DNA from 2 places in the Mesorhizobium sp. LNHC232B00 genome. Region 2 is predicted to be linked to the other one. Evidence: predicted binding sites of a transcription regulator. Region 2 holds the regulator's gene; the other holds the start of a gene.
What was found. The regulator LexA, encoded in region 2, represses DNA repair genes until DNA is damaged. The targets are predictions, from matches to a motif close to TGTTCNNNNTGTGTTCNG.
Positions count from the first base shown of each region.

Region 1 (7,323 bases), on a different contig from region 2:
CGGCCGAGCACGATTCCCGCTCCAACATGCATGTCGGCGGCCGTGCCGAAAAGACCGAACTGACGGAACGCGAGCGCGAGATCTGCGCCCGCATCGGACCCTCGCTGAAGGAGCGCGGCTTCATCCTGGTCGGCATCGACGTCATCGGCGACTACATGACCGAGATCAACGTCACCTCGCCGACCGGCGTGCGCGAAGTCCAGCGCTTCGGCGGCGCCGATATCGCCAGCCTGTTCTGGGATGCAGTCGAGGGAAAGCGGCTGAAGTCGGCCGCGTAATCGCCGCATGTTGGCTCTACGGCACGGTACCGCCCTCCTACCGGATTCGAGATTGTCGGAACTATGCTGCGCCATCGCCGCAACCTCCGGAAAGGGCATCCTTCCGCGAAGGCGCAACCTGCTCTTCAGGCAAGCTTGCTGTCGGACGATCCGTTCATATCCTATTCGGGAATGTCCGGTACGCCCCTCGGATTGGCAAGTCATATGCCTCACCTTCCACGCAGCCATCGCGCCTGGTTTCTCGTCTCGCCAACCTGGTCCATCGAAAACAATTCCAGCGTCAAAACGATCCGGACCTATGCCGTTCTGCATAGGCTTAGGAACCCCCGTCACTCGCTGATCTTCCTGTGCAACACACAAGCCGAGGTGGATCTGTTGAACCAGTCCGGTGAGGCCGCTTTCCTGCACAACAAGACCTCGACCACCTCCGAATACATATTCAGGCCGCTCGACGACATCGCTGTGGAATTTGATGCAATCTACAACGCGCAACTGGCTTCGTGGAAACGCCACGACCTGTCGCTTGGCATCCAGAGTTGCGCATTTGTCTTTTATCGCGATTCAAGCGAGTCATCGACGGCGGAGTCGGAAAGAGCACGAATAAATCGGCACAGGGAGCTCGCGCCGGGCCACCTGTTTGTCAATGAGTTCGACAGCACCGGCAAGCCCGTCCGATTGGCACCGGCTCAAGTGAACATGCATCTGAATCGTGCCGCCGTGGGAATTTGTCTCTCCGAAGTGGAGGGGCCAATGTTCGCCAGCACGGAATATCTTCTCGCGGGGCTTCCTGTGGTCACGACGCCGAACCATGGTGGCCGAGACCTTTATCTGGATGACGACTATTCGCTTACGGTTCCACCCGATCCTCGATCCATCGCGGAGGCTGTCTTGGCGCTGAAGGAGCGACGAATTCCCCGGACCTATATTCGTTCGCAAACTTTGAAACGAGTTGAACGGGACCGCGGGCGGTTCATAGACCTTGTAAATGAGATTTTTCTGGAAAGCGGCTCTTTGCGCCGGGTCTCCATGCCTTGGCCTTTCCGATATCCTGTCATGGAGTGGCTTCCACCCCAGATCGCAATCGATCGATCCCTTTCAGGTACGGTCGATGCTTTCATCACCGCTTAGACGGCAAGCGGAAGCGGCCGTTTTCATTTTGTCTTAACCATGTTCCGCTTTTGCAACCGGGCACGATCCGCCCGCAACCGCAGCGTTTGCCTGTTCCCGTAATGTTCTTGATTTGACCGAAGAATTGTGATTGTCTCCGCGACGGGTCATTCTTGGTCAATCGCAGGGGTTGCGGCCCGGGGGCTTAAAAATGGTGGCGCGGGTTCGCACGGTCGCTTTCCAGGGCATCGAGGCCGTGCCGGTCGACGTGCAGGTGATGATCGCGCCTGGCAAGGTCAACATGCACATCGTCGGCCTGCCCGACAAGGCTGTGGCCGAAAGCCGCGAGCGGGTGCAGGCGGCGCTGCATGCGTCCGGCCTGTCGATGCCGTCGAAGAAGGTGACCATCAACCTGGCACCCGCCGACCTGCCGAAAGAGGGCAGCCACTACGATCTGCCGATCGCGCTCGGCCTGATGGCCGCCCTTGGCGCCATTCCCGGAGACATGCTGGCCGGCTATGTCGTGCTCGGCGAACTCTCGCTCGATGGCACGATCACCGCCGTTGCCGGTGCCTTGCCGGCGGCGATCGGCGCCAATGCCGAGGGCAAGGGGCTGATCTGCCCGTTCGCCTGCGGACCGGAAGCCGCCTGGGCGGGGCGGGAATTCGACATTCTGGCGCCGCGCAGCCTTATTGCCATCGCCAACCATTTCCGCGGCACGCAGGTGCTGTCGCGGCCGGAGGCCGGCATCCACGCCTCGGCGCTGGACCTGCCCGACCTCGCCGACATCAAGGGCCAGGAGACCGCCAAGCGGGCGCTGGAGGTGGCGGCCGCCGGTGGGCACAATCTCTTGATGATCGGCCCGCCGGGATCGGGCAAATCTATGCTGGCGCAGCGACTGCCGTCGATCCTGCCGCCGCTGGCGCCGAAGGAACTGCTCGAAGTCTCGATGATCGCCTCGGTGGCGGGCGAACTCGGCGAAGGCAAGCTGACCGACCGGCGGCCGTTCCGCGCGCCGCATCATTCGGCCTCGATGGCGGCGATGGTCGGCGGTGGCATGCGCGCACGGCCGGGCGAAGTATCGCTCGCTCATCACGGCGTGCTGTTCTTAGACGAGTTTCCGGAGTTCACGCCGCAGACGCTCGATGCGCTGCGCCAACCGCTGGAGACCGGCGACTGCATGATCGCGCGGGCCAACCACCGCGTCACCTATCCGGCGCGCATCCAGCTGGTGGCGGCGATGAACCCGTGCCGTTGCGGCATGGCCGGCGAGCCGGGCTATCGCTGCCTGCGCGGCGAACGCTGCCGCACCGACTACCAGGCGCGCATTTCGGGCCCGCTGCTCGACCGCATCGATCTCAGGATCGAAGTGCCGGCGGTCTCGGCGAGCGACCTGATCCGGCCAGACCGGGCGGAAAAAAGCGCGGCGGTCGCACTGCGCGTTGCCCGCGCCCGCACCATCCAGCGCGAACGCTTCGAACGGCTCGGCGCCACCCGCGCCACCACCAACGCGCATTGCGCGCCAGCGATGATCGAGGAGATCGCCATGCCGGATGCCGCCGGCCTGTCGCTGCTCAAGGATGCCAGCGAAAAGCTCGCCTTTTCCGCCCGCGCCTACCACCGGGTGCTGAAAGTGGCGCGCACGCTCGCCGACCTCGACGCCAGCGAAACCGTCGGCCGCATCCATTTGGCCGAGGCGATTTCCTATCGCATGAGTTCGGAGCGAATGGCGCAGGCGGCGTAGAGCAATTCCAGGAAAAGTGTGGAACGGTTTTCCCGGGAAAAGCGCATATAGCGCTTTCCCTTGGGAATTGCGTTAGAACAAGAGATAGAGCAGTTCGCCGTTTCCGTGAAACGGGATGCGTTTTCAGGCCGTCGCTTTTGCCTTCAGTTCCAGCCGCCGCTTGTGCAGCACCGGCTCGGTGTAGCCGTTGGGTTGGATCGTTCCCTTGAACACCAGGTCGCAGGCGGCCTGGAAGGCGATGGAATTGTCGAAATCCGGCGCCATCGGCCGGTAGAGCGGATCGCCGACATTCTGGCGGTCGACGATCGCCGCCATGCGCTGCAGCGAATCCCGCACCTGGATCTCCGAACACACTTTGTGGCGCAGCCAGTTGCCGATGTGCTGCGAGGAGATGCGCAGCGTGGCGCGGTCTTCCATCAGGCCGACATCGTTGATGTCAGGCACTTTGGAGCAGCCGACGCCCTGGTCGATCCAGCGCACGACATAGCCCAGAATCCCCTGCGCGTTGTTGTCGAGTTCGCGCTGGATCTCGTCCGGCGTCCAGTTCGGCCTCACGGCGACCGGCACCGAGAGGATGTCGTCGAGTTTTGCCTTCGGACGGCTCTTCAGCGCCGCCTGCACCGCGTGGACATCGACCTTGTGGTAATGCGTGGCATGCAGCGTCGCCGCCGTCGGCGACGGCACCCAGGCGGTGCTGGCGCCGGCCTTGGGATGGGCGATCTTCTCGACCAGCATCGCCGCCATCAAATCGGGCATCGCCCACATGCCCTTGCCGATCTGGGCATGGCCGGCCAGCCCGCATTCGAGCCCGGTGTCGACATTCCAGGCCTCGTAGGCGGAAATCCAGGCGGCCTGCTTCATGTCGCCCTTGCGGATCATCGGGCCGGCTTCCATCGAGGTGTGGATCTCGTCGCCGGTGCGGTCGAGGAAGCCGGTGTTGATGAACACCACGCGCTCGCGTGCGGCGCGGATCGCCTCCTTGAGGTTGACGGTGGTGCGCCGCTCCTCGTCCATGATGCCCATCTTGATGGTATTCCCGGGCATGCCGAGCAGGGCTTCGACCCGGTCGAAAATCTCGACGGCGAAGGCGACTTCCTCCGGCCCGTGCATCTTCGGCTTCACCACATACATCGAGCCCGCACGCGAATTCATCCGCCGCCCGTTCGGCCCGACATCGTGCAGCGCGATCAGCGCCGTCATCGCGGCGTCCATGATGCCTTCCGGCACTTCGTTGCCGTCGCGGTCCAGGATCGCCGGGTTGGTCATCAGGTGACCTACGTTGCGCACCAGCATCAGCGAACGGCCGGGCACGGTCAGCGTGCCGCCGGCGGGTGCGGTGTAGACACGGTCAGGATTGAGTTTGCGGACAAAGCTCTTGCCGCCCTTGGTGATCTCTTCGGCCAGATCGCCCTTCATCAGGCCGAGCCAGTTGCGATAGACCACGACCTTGTCCTGGGCATCCACCGCGGCGACCGAATCCTCGCAGTCCTGGATGGTGGTCAGCGCCGATTCCAGGATGACATCGGCAATGCCAGCCGGATCGGTGCGGCCGATCTGGTTGTCGCGGTCGATCACGATCTCGACATGCAGGCCGTTTTTCACCAGCAGCACGGCTTGCGGGTTGGCGGCGTCGCCGCGATAGCCCACGAATTGCATGGGATCGGCGAGCGTGGTGACGCCGGCGCCCTCACCCAGTTTCAGCGCGCCGTGCGCCACCGAGAGGCCGTTGACGCCGGCCCATTTTCCCGTGGTCAGCGGCACCGACTGATCGAGAAAGTCCTTGGCCCAGGCGATGACCTTGGCGCCGCGCGCCGGGTTGAACCCCTTGCCCTTCACGGCGCCATCGGTCTCGGGGATGGCGTCGGTACCGTAGAGCGCATCGTAGAGCGAACCCCAGCGCGCATTGGCGGCGTTGAGCGCATAGCGCGCATTCATCACCGGCACCACCAGCTGCGGTCCGGCGACGACAGCAATCTCTGCGTCGACATTGTCCGTCGACACGCTGAAAGCCGGCCCCTCGGGCACGAGATAGCCGATCTCCTTGAGGAAGCCCTTGTAGGCCTCCATGTCGATGGGGGCACCATTGTCCCGATACCAGCCGTCGAGCTTCTCCTGCATGGCGTCGCGTTTTGCCAGCAGCGCCCGGTTCTTCGGCGCGAGGTCGTGGACGATGGCAGAAAAACCGTTCCAGAAGGCCGCCGCTTCGATGCCGGTGCCGGGCAGCGCCTCGGCAGCCACAAAATCATGCAGCTCGCGGGCAATCCGCAATCCGGCGATTTCGACGCGATCGGTCATCAGGCTGCTCCAGATGAAAGGCTTTGCGGGGCGTTTGACATGTTGGGGTTGCAGGGTCAATTCAGCTTAGGTTGAAGGCGAGCGTTTTGGCGAATTGGCGAAGACGGCGGCAACAGCGTCCTTCTCCCCGTTCTACGGGGAGAAGATGGCGGCAGCCAGATGAGGGGCGGCGCAGAGTTGTGTGAATAGCGGTACGGCGAAATCGCATTGGCCAGCGCTGCCCCTCATCCGCCCTTCGGGCACCTTCTCCCCGTGAAACGGGGAGAAGGAAGAAGCTACACCGCGATCCTTGGCCGTCCCGAGGCCACCGCTACCACATGCGCCTCGATGAACATGCGCTGGGCTTCGACTGTGGAAACCTTGAACTCGGTCGCGACCTCGATCTCGGCGCTGTCGGTGCCGGCATCCCTGGCGCGCTGGGCGACGATGGCGCGGACATCGGCCTCGGCGGCCGCGATCGCCGCCGCCTCGTCGAGGAAATCGCGCACGGTTTCACCCGAGGCAAGGCGGAACAGTCCTTCCTTTGGCTGGCTGACCCGCGCCTCGGCCGAGACCCGCACCTGGCCGACGACGGCGCCGAGCGCGTTGGCGACATCGGTATCCCGGGGCACAACGCATTCATTGCCGACCAGGGGCGCAAGGCCGGCATAGTGCAGCGGTGCCGAGGCGCCGAGGCCGATGACCGGACGGTCGAGCGCGACGCTGAGGCGGGCGATGCCGGGATGCGCGTCGACGGCGCGCTGCACCAGCGCGTGCGCGACCGTGGCCGCGCCGTCGAGCCCGTCCTCGGCAAAGGCGGTTTCGAGAATGTATTCGGCCGACCAGCGCGTCAGCGTCACCAGCACCCGCTCCGAGATCACCTCGGGCGACGCGGCGATGGGCTGGCCACGGCCGTCGCGCTTGCGGGCGAACAGCTCGGCACCGAGGCGGGCGGTGGCGGCATCCCAGTTTGACTGCTTGCCCTGCACATGCGCCGCGTCCGAGGGGGTGAAGCCGCAAATGTGCACCAGCCCGCGCGAGACCAGCCGGTTCAAGGTGGCGTTCTGGGCATTCGATGTCAGCAGCCTGTCGAGGGCAAGCGGGGTCGCGCCGATCGCCTCGTAAAGCCGTGCCTCCGGAGCCGTCAGCCCGGCGGCGAGCCTGTCCGGCACGCCGGTGCGCACCGCGAAACGGCCATCCATGCGGCCGGTATTGGGTGCCCGCAGCTGGCGTTCGAGTTCCGATCTCACGGCGTCGCCATGCGCCATGCCAGCCAGCGCCAGCGGCACCAGGCGGCGCGGCCCAAGCAGGATCCTCGGGTTGAGCGCGCCATCCTCCAGCGCCACTTCGGAATCGCCGCCAAGGCCAAAGGTGCGCATGGCGACGGCCTCGACCATGGTGCGGAAGCCGCCGACGGTGGCGCCTTCCGGATCGAGGCGTGGACGACCTCCATCGAGCACGGCAACGTCGGTCGTAGTGCCGCCGATGTCGGAGACCACGGCGTTGTCGAGCCCGGTCATGTGGCGAGCGCCGACCAGGCTGGCGGCAGGCCCGGAGAGGATCGTCTCGATCGGCCGCTGGCGGGCGAAGGCCGCCGAGACCAGCGCGCCGTCGCCGCGCACCACCATCAAGGGGGCGGCGATGTTGCGCTCCGCGAGAAAGCCCTCGGTCGCCGCCACCAGCCGGTCGATCATCGAGATCAGCCTGGCGTTGAGCAAGGTGGTCAGCGCCCGGCGCGGGCCGCCGAGCTTGGCCGACAGTTCGTGGCTCGAGGTGACCGGCAGGCCGGTCCTGTCGCGGATCAGCTCGCGGGCGGCGATCTCATGCGCTGGATTGCGGGTGGCGAAATAGGCGCAGACGGCAAAGCCGGACACCGAGGCGCCGAGTTCCGGCAAGGCGGCCTCAAGCCCGGAAAGATCG
Region 1 covers NZ_AYWP01000007.1:44,297-51,619, reverse strand. The annotation lists gene gshB (glutathione synthase) at 1-278, shown strand, start outside; gene X743_RS0135865 (glycosyltransferase) at 342-1,406, shown strand; gene X743_RS157655 (YifB family Mg chelatase-like AAA ATPase) at 1,597-3,129, shown strand; gene X743_RS157660 (malate synthase G) at 3,253-5,424, opposite strand; gene X743_RS157665 (hydantoinase/oxoprolinase family protein) at 5,700-7,323, opposite strand, start outside.
Region 1: X743_RS157655 (YifB family Mg chelatase-like AAA ATPase) is a predicted target of LexA. The motif match lies at 1,498-1,515, and genes of this name have one in related genera.

Region 2 (7,323 bases):
AGCACGAATGAGGTCCTGCGCCCACTCTTGCGTCGCGGCCTTCTGCAGCTCGTTGAAAACCGCAGGCGCCGCTGCTCCCAGCGAATTGCCGTCGAGGTAGATCACACCCTCCGGCAATGTGAACCGGTCGCGCATGGCGCGTAGCGGATCCGCCGCATCCATGGCTTCGACGGCCTTGAGGTCGAGCGTTGCGTTCATGATTGGTGATGTCCTCGATTATTCACGAATGGCTTCGCGAGCCGGCGCGGGGCCTCGGCCGCGCTTGAGGCTTGGCAAAGCAAGCATGGCGAGCACGAACAGGCCCGTGGCAAGCTTCAAATCGGGAGGCGGCATGCCGGCGGCAAGGCAGAACGACACCAGTTGGTAGTAGATGATCGCGCCGGCAAAGGGCGCCAGCAGCTGGCGCCAGACCGTCTGCTTGCCGACAACCGCCTCGCCGATCATCAGCGCGGCCAATCCGTTGATGAGGATGCCCAGCCCCATATTGACGTCGGCGAAACCCTGCGACTGCACCATCAGCGCGCCGCTTGACGCCGAAAACGCGCTCGCCAGCCCGACGCCGCCGATGGTCGCCGCCCAGACATTGATGCCTTGCGCCTCGGCCATATCAGGATTGGCGCCCACGGCGCGCACCGCGGTCCCTTTCTCGGTCCTGAAGAACATGTAGAGCGCCACGAAGACGACGAGCGCCAGAAGACCGGCAACGACGATCTTGCTGGCCGGAAAACCCGGCCGCGCGAACGGTACCCAGTCGAACACCGCGGGCGAACCGAAGACGGAGAGATTGGACTTCCCCATGATGCGAAGATTGATGCTGTAGAGCATCGTCATCATCAGGATACCGGCAAGCAGCGTGTGGATACGGAAGCGCAGATGGATGAAGGCGGTGCAGCAGCCCGCCGCGAAACCCACGATGAATGCGACCAGGATGCCGGTCACCGGCGCTGCTCCGGCAGCCAAAAGCACGCCGCAGACGCAGCCGCCCAGCGGAAACGCGCCTTCGCTGGTGAGATCGGGAAAATTCAACATGCGAAACGGGATCATGATGCCGAGCACGACAAAGGCCAGGATCAGGCTCTGCGCCAGGGTGACCGGCATGATCGCGATGAAGCTGGAGAGAACTTCCTGAATAAAGCCCATGGGGATCAGCTCGCCAGCAGCATGCGGTCGGTTTTGACGGAAAAATGGCCGATCAGATCGATAACCGTGACCCTCGCCTTTTCCTCGCCGGTGACTTCCAGCAGGACCCGGCCGGCGTCGAGCATGATCACCCGGCTGCCATAGTCGACGGCGTGCTGCATGTTGTGGGTGACCATCAGCGTGGTCAGCTTCAGCGCGCTGACGGCACGCACCGTGGCCTGCATGACGATCTCGGCCGTACGCGGGTCGAGCGCCGCGGTATGTTCGTCGAGCAGTAATAAATCAGGTGATCCGCCGACCGCCATGATCAGCGACAGGGACTGCCTCTGTCCGCCCGAGAGCAGGTCGACGCGCGTGTCGAGGCGATTTTCAAGGCCGAGGCCCAATATCGACAGCCGCTCCTTGTAGGAGGCGAGCCGTGTGGCGTTCAACCCTTGCCGCAAGGTGCGCTTTTGGCTGCGCAGATCGGCAAGCAGCATGTTCTCCGCCACCGTCATGCTGGCGGCGGTGCCGCGCATCGGATCCTGGAAGACCCGCGCCAATTTGGCGGCGCGCTTGTGCACCGGCATATTTGTCACATCGGCGCCATTGATCAGGATCTTGCCGGAATCGAGGATCAGCGCTCCGGAAATGGCGTTGAGCATGCTGCTCTTGCCGGCTCCGTTGGAGCCGATGACGATGCCGAACTCGCCAGTCGCCAATGACAGGCTGAGGCTGTCCAGCGCGATCTTCTCGTCGGCCTGGCCCCTGTAGAATACTTTGCGCGCGGATCGGATCTCGAGCATCGTTCCTCCCTGACCTGACGGGTGACGGCGCCCCCGCCGTCACCCCCCCTCAGTCCCGATATCAGTCGACGATGCAGCCGCAATCGGCCATCGACGCCGGTATCTCGATGCCGAACGCAGCCATCGCCTTGCGGGAGATTTGCGGCATGTGGTCCTTGTAGGCCGGGCGCGATGGCGCGATCGTTTTCGTATCCTTGCCCTTGAGGATCTCGGCGGCGATGTTGCCGGCGTTGACGCCGACCTGCGTGTAGTTGACCGCGAAACTTGCCGGTACGGTGCCGTTGCGGACCGCGCTGTCGTCGGAGTTGACGACCGGGATGCCGGCCTGGCGAGCGGCCGCGGAGACGGCGGCGATCGCCGGCTGGATCAGGTTCGAAGCCGGGCCGTAGATGACGTCGGCCTTGCCGGCGAGCGAGGCGATGCGTTGCTGGATGTCATTGACGTTGTCGATGCCGACCTCCACGACCTCGAAGCCGGCCGCGGGCGCCGCCGCCTTGATCTTTTCGACGAGGGCAACGTCATTGGCCTCGCCTGGATTGTAAGGCACGCCGAAGCGCTTGGCGTTCGGCAACAGCTTCTTGGTGAAGGCCATCACCGCGGCGACATCCTGCAGATCGCTGGCGCCGGTCATACCTTCATCTCCCGCGTCCCACGACGGCACCAGCTTGGCCGCCACCGGATCGGTGACCGCGGCAAAGACGATCGGAATGCCGGAGCCCGCGAGTGCCTTCTTGGCGATCTGCGAGACCGGCGTGGTGATGGTGTAGATCAGCTTGGGCTGCTCGGCCTGCAGCTTGGCGATCATCTGCGGCACCAGCGATGCATCGAAATTGGTATGGCTCTCCGTGTAGACGACGTCCTTGCCCTCTACGAAGCCATTGTCCGTCAGCGCCTTCTTGAAGCCGGCTATGGCGGCGTTCAATTGCGGATGCTCGCCGAAATTGGCGATGCCGATACGGATCTGATCGGCCGCGGCGCTGCCGGCGCTGACCATCAATGCACCTGCCAGGGCCAATCCCGACAGCCATGCGGATTTCGACTTCAACATCATTTCCTCCCAGATTTGATCAGCGCCGCCTTCGGGGCACCTCCAGCGATCATGGTCAGTCCCTCGGCGCATGTCAAACATTATATATAACTCTTGCCATCACTCACCATCATATATAATTTCTCCAATGGCAGAGAACGAATGGATCGCGATGCAGGACCAGAAGAACTCCACCAAGACGGAAGCCGCCTACCAGCTTCTGCGGCGCGATATCCTCACCACCCGTCTCATGCCGGGTGCCCCGCTCAAGCTCAGCGCCTTGCGCGGCACCTATGGAGTTGGCTGGACGCCGCTGCGCGAAGCGTTGTCGCGCCTCGAAGCCGAACGCCTGGTCACCGCCATCAGCAATCGCGGCTTCGCGGTCGCCCCCGTGTCCCGCGCCGAACTTGAGGATCTGGCGCGCGCGAGGATGGTCGTCGAGATACCGCTCTTCCAGGAATCGATGGAGAAAGGCGGCCGGCAGTGGGAAGACGCGGTCGTCACCGCGCACTACCGGCTCGCCCGCTGCAAGACCGCGGTGGATGACCCATCGGATGCCGCCGTCGACCAATGGGACGAGAACCACGAGGCTTTTCACGCGGCGCTGCTGAGTGCGGCGACGTCCAGCTGGCTGTTGCGGTTTCGCTCGACGATCTCGGACCAGCTGCGCCGGCACCATCGCTTTCTTGGGCTGGCGCCGACATTGCGGGCCGCGGCCGGCCTCAAGGCTGGCTACGAGGAGGCCATGGACGCGCTGCGCGAGGCGATGGCGATCGAGCACCACACCGCAATCATGGAAGCCGCCCTGGACCGCGACGTCGAGCGGGCAAAAGCGCTGATGACGGCCCACATCGGTTATACGCTGCACGTCTATGTCCACACCGAGGACGGCGACGCGAACAAGGACGTCGGGCGCGCCGGCAGCTTGAAAGCGGTTGCCGGATGATTTCGGCACCTCCGCATCGTCCGACGCTTGGCGAGATTGCCGAAGCCCGCGATCGGTACCTGCTTCCGAACAGCTATTGTTGGCGTTTTGATTTCGTTTCGTTCACGGCAGGCAAGCCGATCGCAGGCGCGGAAATCGGCATCGCCGGGCTCTGCCGTCGGCTGATGCCGAGCCATGTCGCAAGACAGGCCACAGGCTATTAACCAAGACATTTCAATGCGGGCGACGGGCGGCAACGGGCGAAAATCCCCGATTTCCGGCCTGTCCGGCTCTGCAAATGATTACGGCCCTCTTACCAAATTCACTAAACTTTAAACGGTTGCAGAACACAACTGGAACAGATAGTGTTTGTTCTGGGTTTGTTTTTTCGATTCTGGATCAGAACCATTCTGGATCAAAACCTTGTCCAGATGCCTTGGGGGCCGCCATGCTGACACGCAAGCAACATGAACTCTTGATGTTCATTCATGAACGGCTCAAGGAAAGCGGTATTCCGCCCTCCTTCGACGAGATGAAAGAGGCGCTCGACCTCGCCTCCAAATCAGGGATCCATCGCTTGATCACGGCGCTGGAGGAACGCGGCTTCATTCGCCGGCTGCCCAACCGAGCGCGTGCGCTGGAAGTGCTGCGGCTGCCCGATTCGATCGCGCCGGGCCTCAACGCGGCGAAGAAATTCTCGCCAAGTGTCATCCAGGGAAGTCTCGGCCAAGGCGGTTTCGGTCAGGGCAGCCTCGGCCGCCAGATCAAGCCGGCACCGTCGCGCTTTGCCGCTGCCGGCAACGACGACGATGCGGTACCAGCGGTGTCCATCCCGGTTATGGGTCGCATCGCTGCCGGTGTGCCCATCGATGCCATCCAGCATCAGACGCATACCATCTCGGTGCCGCCGGACATGATCATGGGCGGCGAGCACTATGCGCTGGAGGTCAAGGGCGACTCGATGATCGAGGCCGGCATCTTCGATGGCGACACGGTCATTATCCGCAACGCCGATACGGCGAGTCCGGGCGAGATCGTCGTGGCGCTGGTCGACGAGGAGGAAGCGACCCTGAAGCGGTTCCGCCGCAAGGGTGCCTCGATTGCGCTTGAAGCCGCCAATCCGGCCTACGAGACGCGCATCTTCGGGCCGGACAGGGTCAAGGTGCAGGGCAAGCTCGTCGGGCTGATCAGGCGCTACTGAGCCGGCACGGCACTTGGCTTGTCAGGTTTGCGATAGGGCTGCAGGCCCCTCGCCTCGCGCGAAAATTTTCGCTGCGCGTGCCAGGGCCGATACGGGCTGTCCACCGCGAAGCTGATGGTTGGCGGACCGGTGGCCGATTGGCGGTCGAAGAAGATGGCCGCGCTGCCCTTGCGGGCGAGCTGCCGTTTGGTGACGACGAGAACCAGCGGATTGTGGCAGGCGTCGTAGGCCGTTGCGTCATTGACGATGATCAGGTCGGCGAAGCCACAGGCCTTCCAGGTATCCTTGCGGTCTTCGACATGCGCTATGATCGCACCGGACGGGTGCCTGGCGAGACAGACACCGTCGGTGCAATAGAACGGCGCTCCCGGCGGCAGGCTGACGGCATCAGCAATATCGAATTGTCCATCCGCCTTGTCGAACATCTCCGGCAGGATGATGGTTTCGGATCTCAGCGCGCGTTTCCAGTTGTCGACGGTGAATTCGTTCGGCCGGGCCCGGCTGACCGCGAGTTCGCCACCGCCGATCGGCAGCGCGACCAGCCGCGCGTCTTCCGAGACCAGCACATCCGGCGTGCGCGTGTCGGACACCACCAGCAAGCCGGCGAGCGCGAATGGAAGCGCTGCAAGCCGCAGCCACGTCGTCGCCATCGTCGCGATGACCAGGGCAATTGCCACCAGCAGAACGGATTGCTGTGAGATGAGCCCGACCGCATCGACCGGAGAGCGTTCTGATATCCACGCCGAAATGGCGATCATCGCGGTCAGGCCCTTGCCCATCAGGTAAAGGGATGGCGCGTCCAGGCCGAACGGCATCAGCAGCGCGCTGGCAACGGCCAGGAACATCACGAGTGAGACGATCGGCATGACGGCCAGATTGGCGAACAGGCTGAGCGGCGACACCCGCTGGAAATGCCAGATGGCAAACAGCGCCGTGGCGCTGCCGGCGATGATCGACGTCATGGCCAGCCCGCCTGTCGCCAGCAGGAATTTGCGCGTCAGGAAACCCGGCAAGGAGCGCTTCGGCGGCGGCGGTCTGGTCTTTCCCGCCCGGTGATCCGCCCAGCCGGCATAGGCGCCAACCAGGGCCGCGGTCGCGGCGAACGACATCTGGAAGCTCGGGCCGACCACCTCATGCGGCGAGACCAGGATGACGGCGATCGCCGAGATCGCCAGATTGCGCATGGTCAGCGCCGCGCGATCGAACAGGACGGCAATCAGCATCACCGCCAGCATGATGAAGCTGCGCTCGGCGGCGACGACGACGCCGGAGATGACGAGATAGGCGGCGATCGAGAAAAGTGCTGCCGCGGCCGCGTATTTCTTCACCGGCCGGCGCGCGGAAAAGTCCGGGAACAGCGCGAAGGCGCCGCGCAGCAGTCCCATGATGGTGCCGGCGACCAGCGCCATGTGCAGTCCCGAAATGGAGATGATGTGATAGATGCCGGTGCGCCGCATCGCTTCGTTGATTTCGTCGGGGATGCCGGCGCGCACGCCGACGATCAACGCCGCCGCGATCTCGCCTTCTGCGCCGCCGACGCTGCCCCTGATATGGTCGGCAATGGCTTCGCGGGCGTTCTCTATCGCTGATGAAAGGCGGGCCGACAGCGGCATGCCAGCGTCGTCGGCTGCAACGACTTTTGGATTGCCGAGAAAGAACCCGCTGCCACCGATGCCGGCGAAATAGCTGTCGAAGGAGAAATCATAGCTGTCCGGCCGCACCGGACCGGTCGGCGGCAACAGCTTGGCATAGCCGGTAATAAGGGAGCCGGCGGTCATTTCCGGCGGTATCTTGCGTGTCGAAAGCCGGACCCTTTCCGGCGCGTAGCGCAGTTTCGGCCGGGCGGTCGACGTCACGTCGATGGTAAGCCGGATGCGGCCGGTCTCCATCTCATCGATCGAGACGACGCGGCCGCTCAGTTGCGTCGAGATTTCCGAGCCCAGCATCTGGGTTCCCGTGCGCCACGTCTCGACCTTGGCGGCGAGCAAGCCAAGCGCGCACAGCAATGCCGCCGTCAGGAACAGATGGGTTTTCGGCCACGAGCGCGAGACAATCGCCAGGAAGCCCATGAGGGCCACCACCGCGACAGGCCTGGCGAAGTCCGGTTCGGCTGCCAGGGAAAAATAGCCGATCGCGCCGATTGCAAGGCAAACCGGCACCAGCAGGAAGCCAATGCCGCGGTCAAGCTCCAGCTCCGCCGCCGCAGTGATGCCGTTGCGCAGGCGCGGCAATGACAGCCGGCCGA
Region 2 covers NZ_AYWP01000005.1:111,254-118,576, reverse strand. The annotation lists gene kynU (kynureninase) at 1-198, opposite strand, end outside; gene X743_RS159725 (ABC transporter permease) at 217-1,140, opposite strand; gene X743_RS159730 (ABC transporter ATP-binding protein) at 1,146-1,925, opposite strand; gene X743_RS159735 (ABC transporter substrate-binding protein) at 1,987-2,973, opposite strand; gene X743_RS159740 (GntR family transcriptional regulator) at 3,125-3,898, shown strand; gene lexA (transcriptional repressor LexA) at 4,326-5,078, shown strand; gene X743_RS159755 (ComEC/Rec2 family competence protein) at 5,072-7,323, opposite strand, start outside.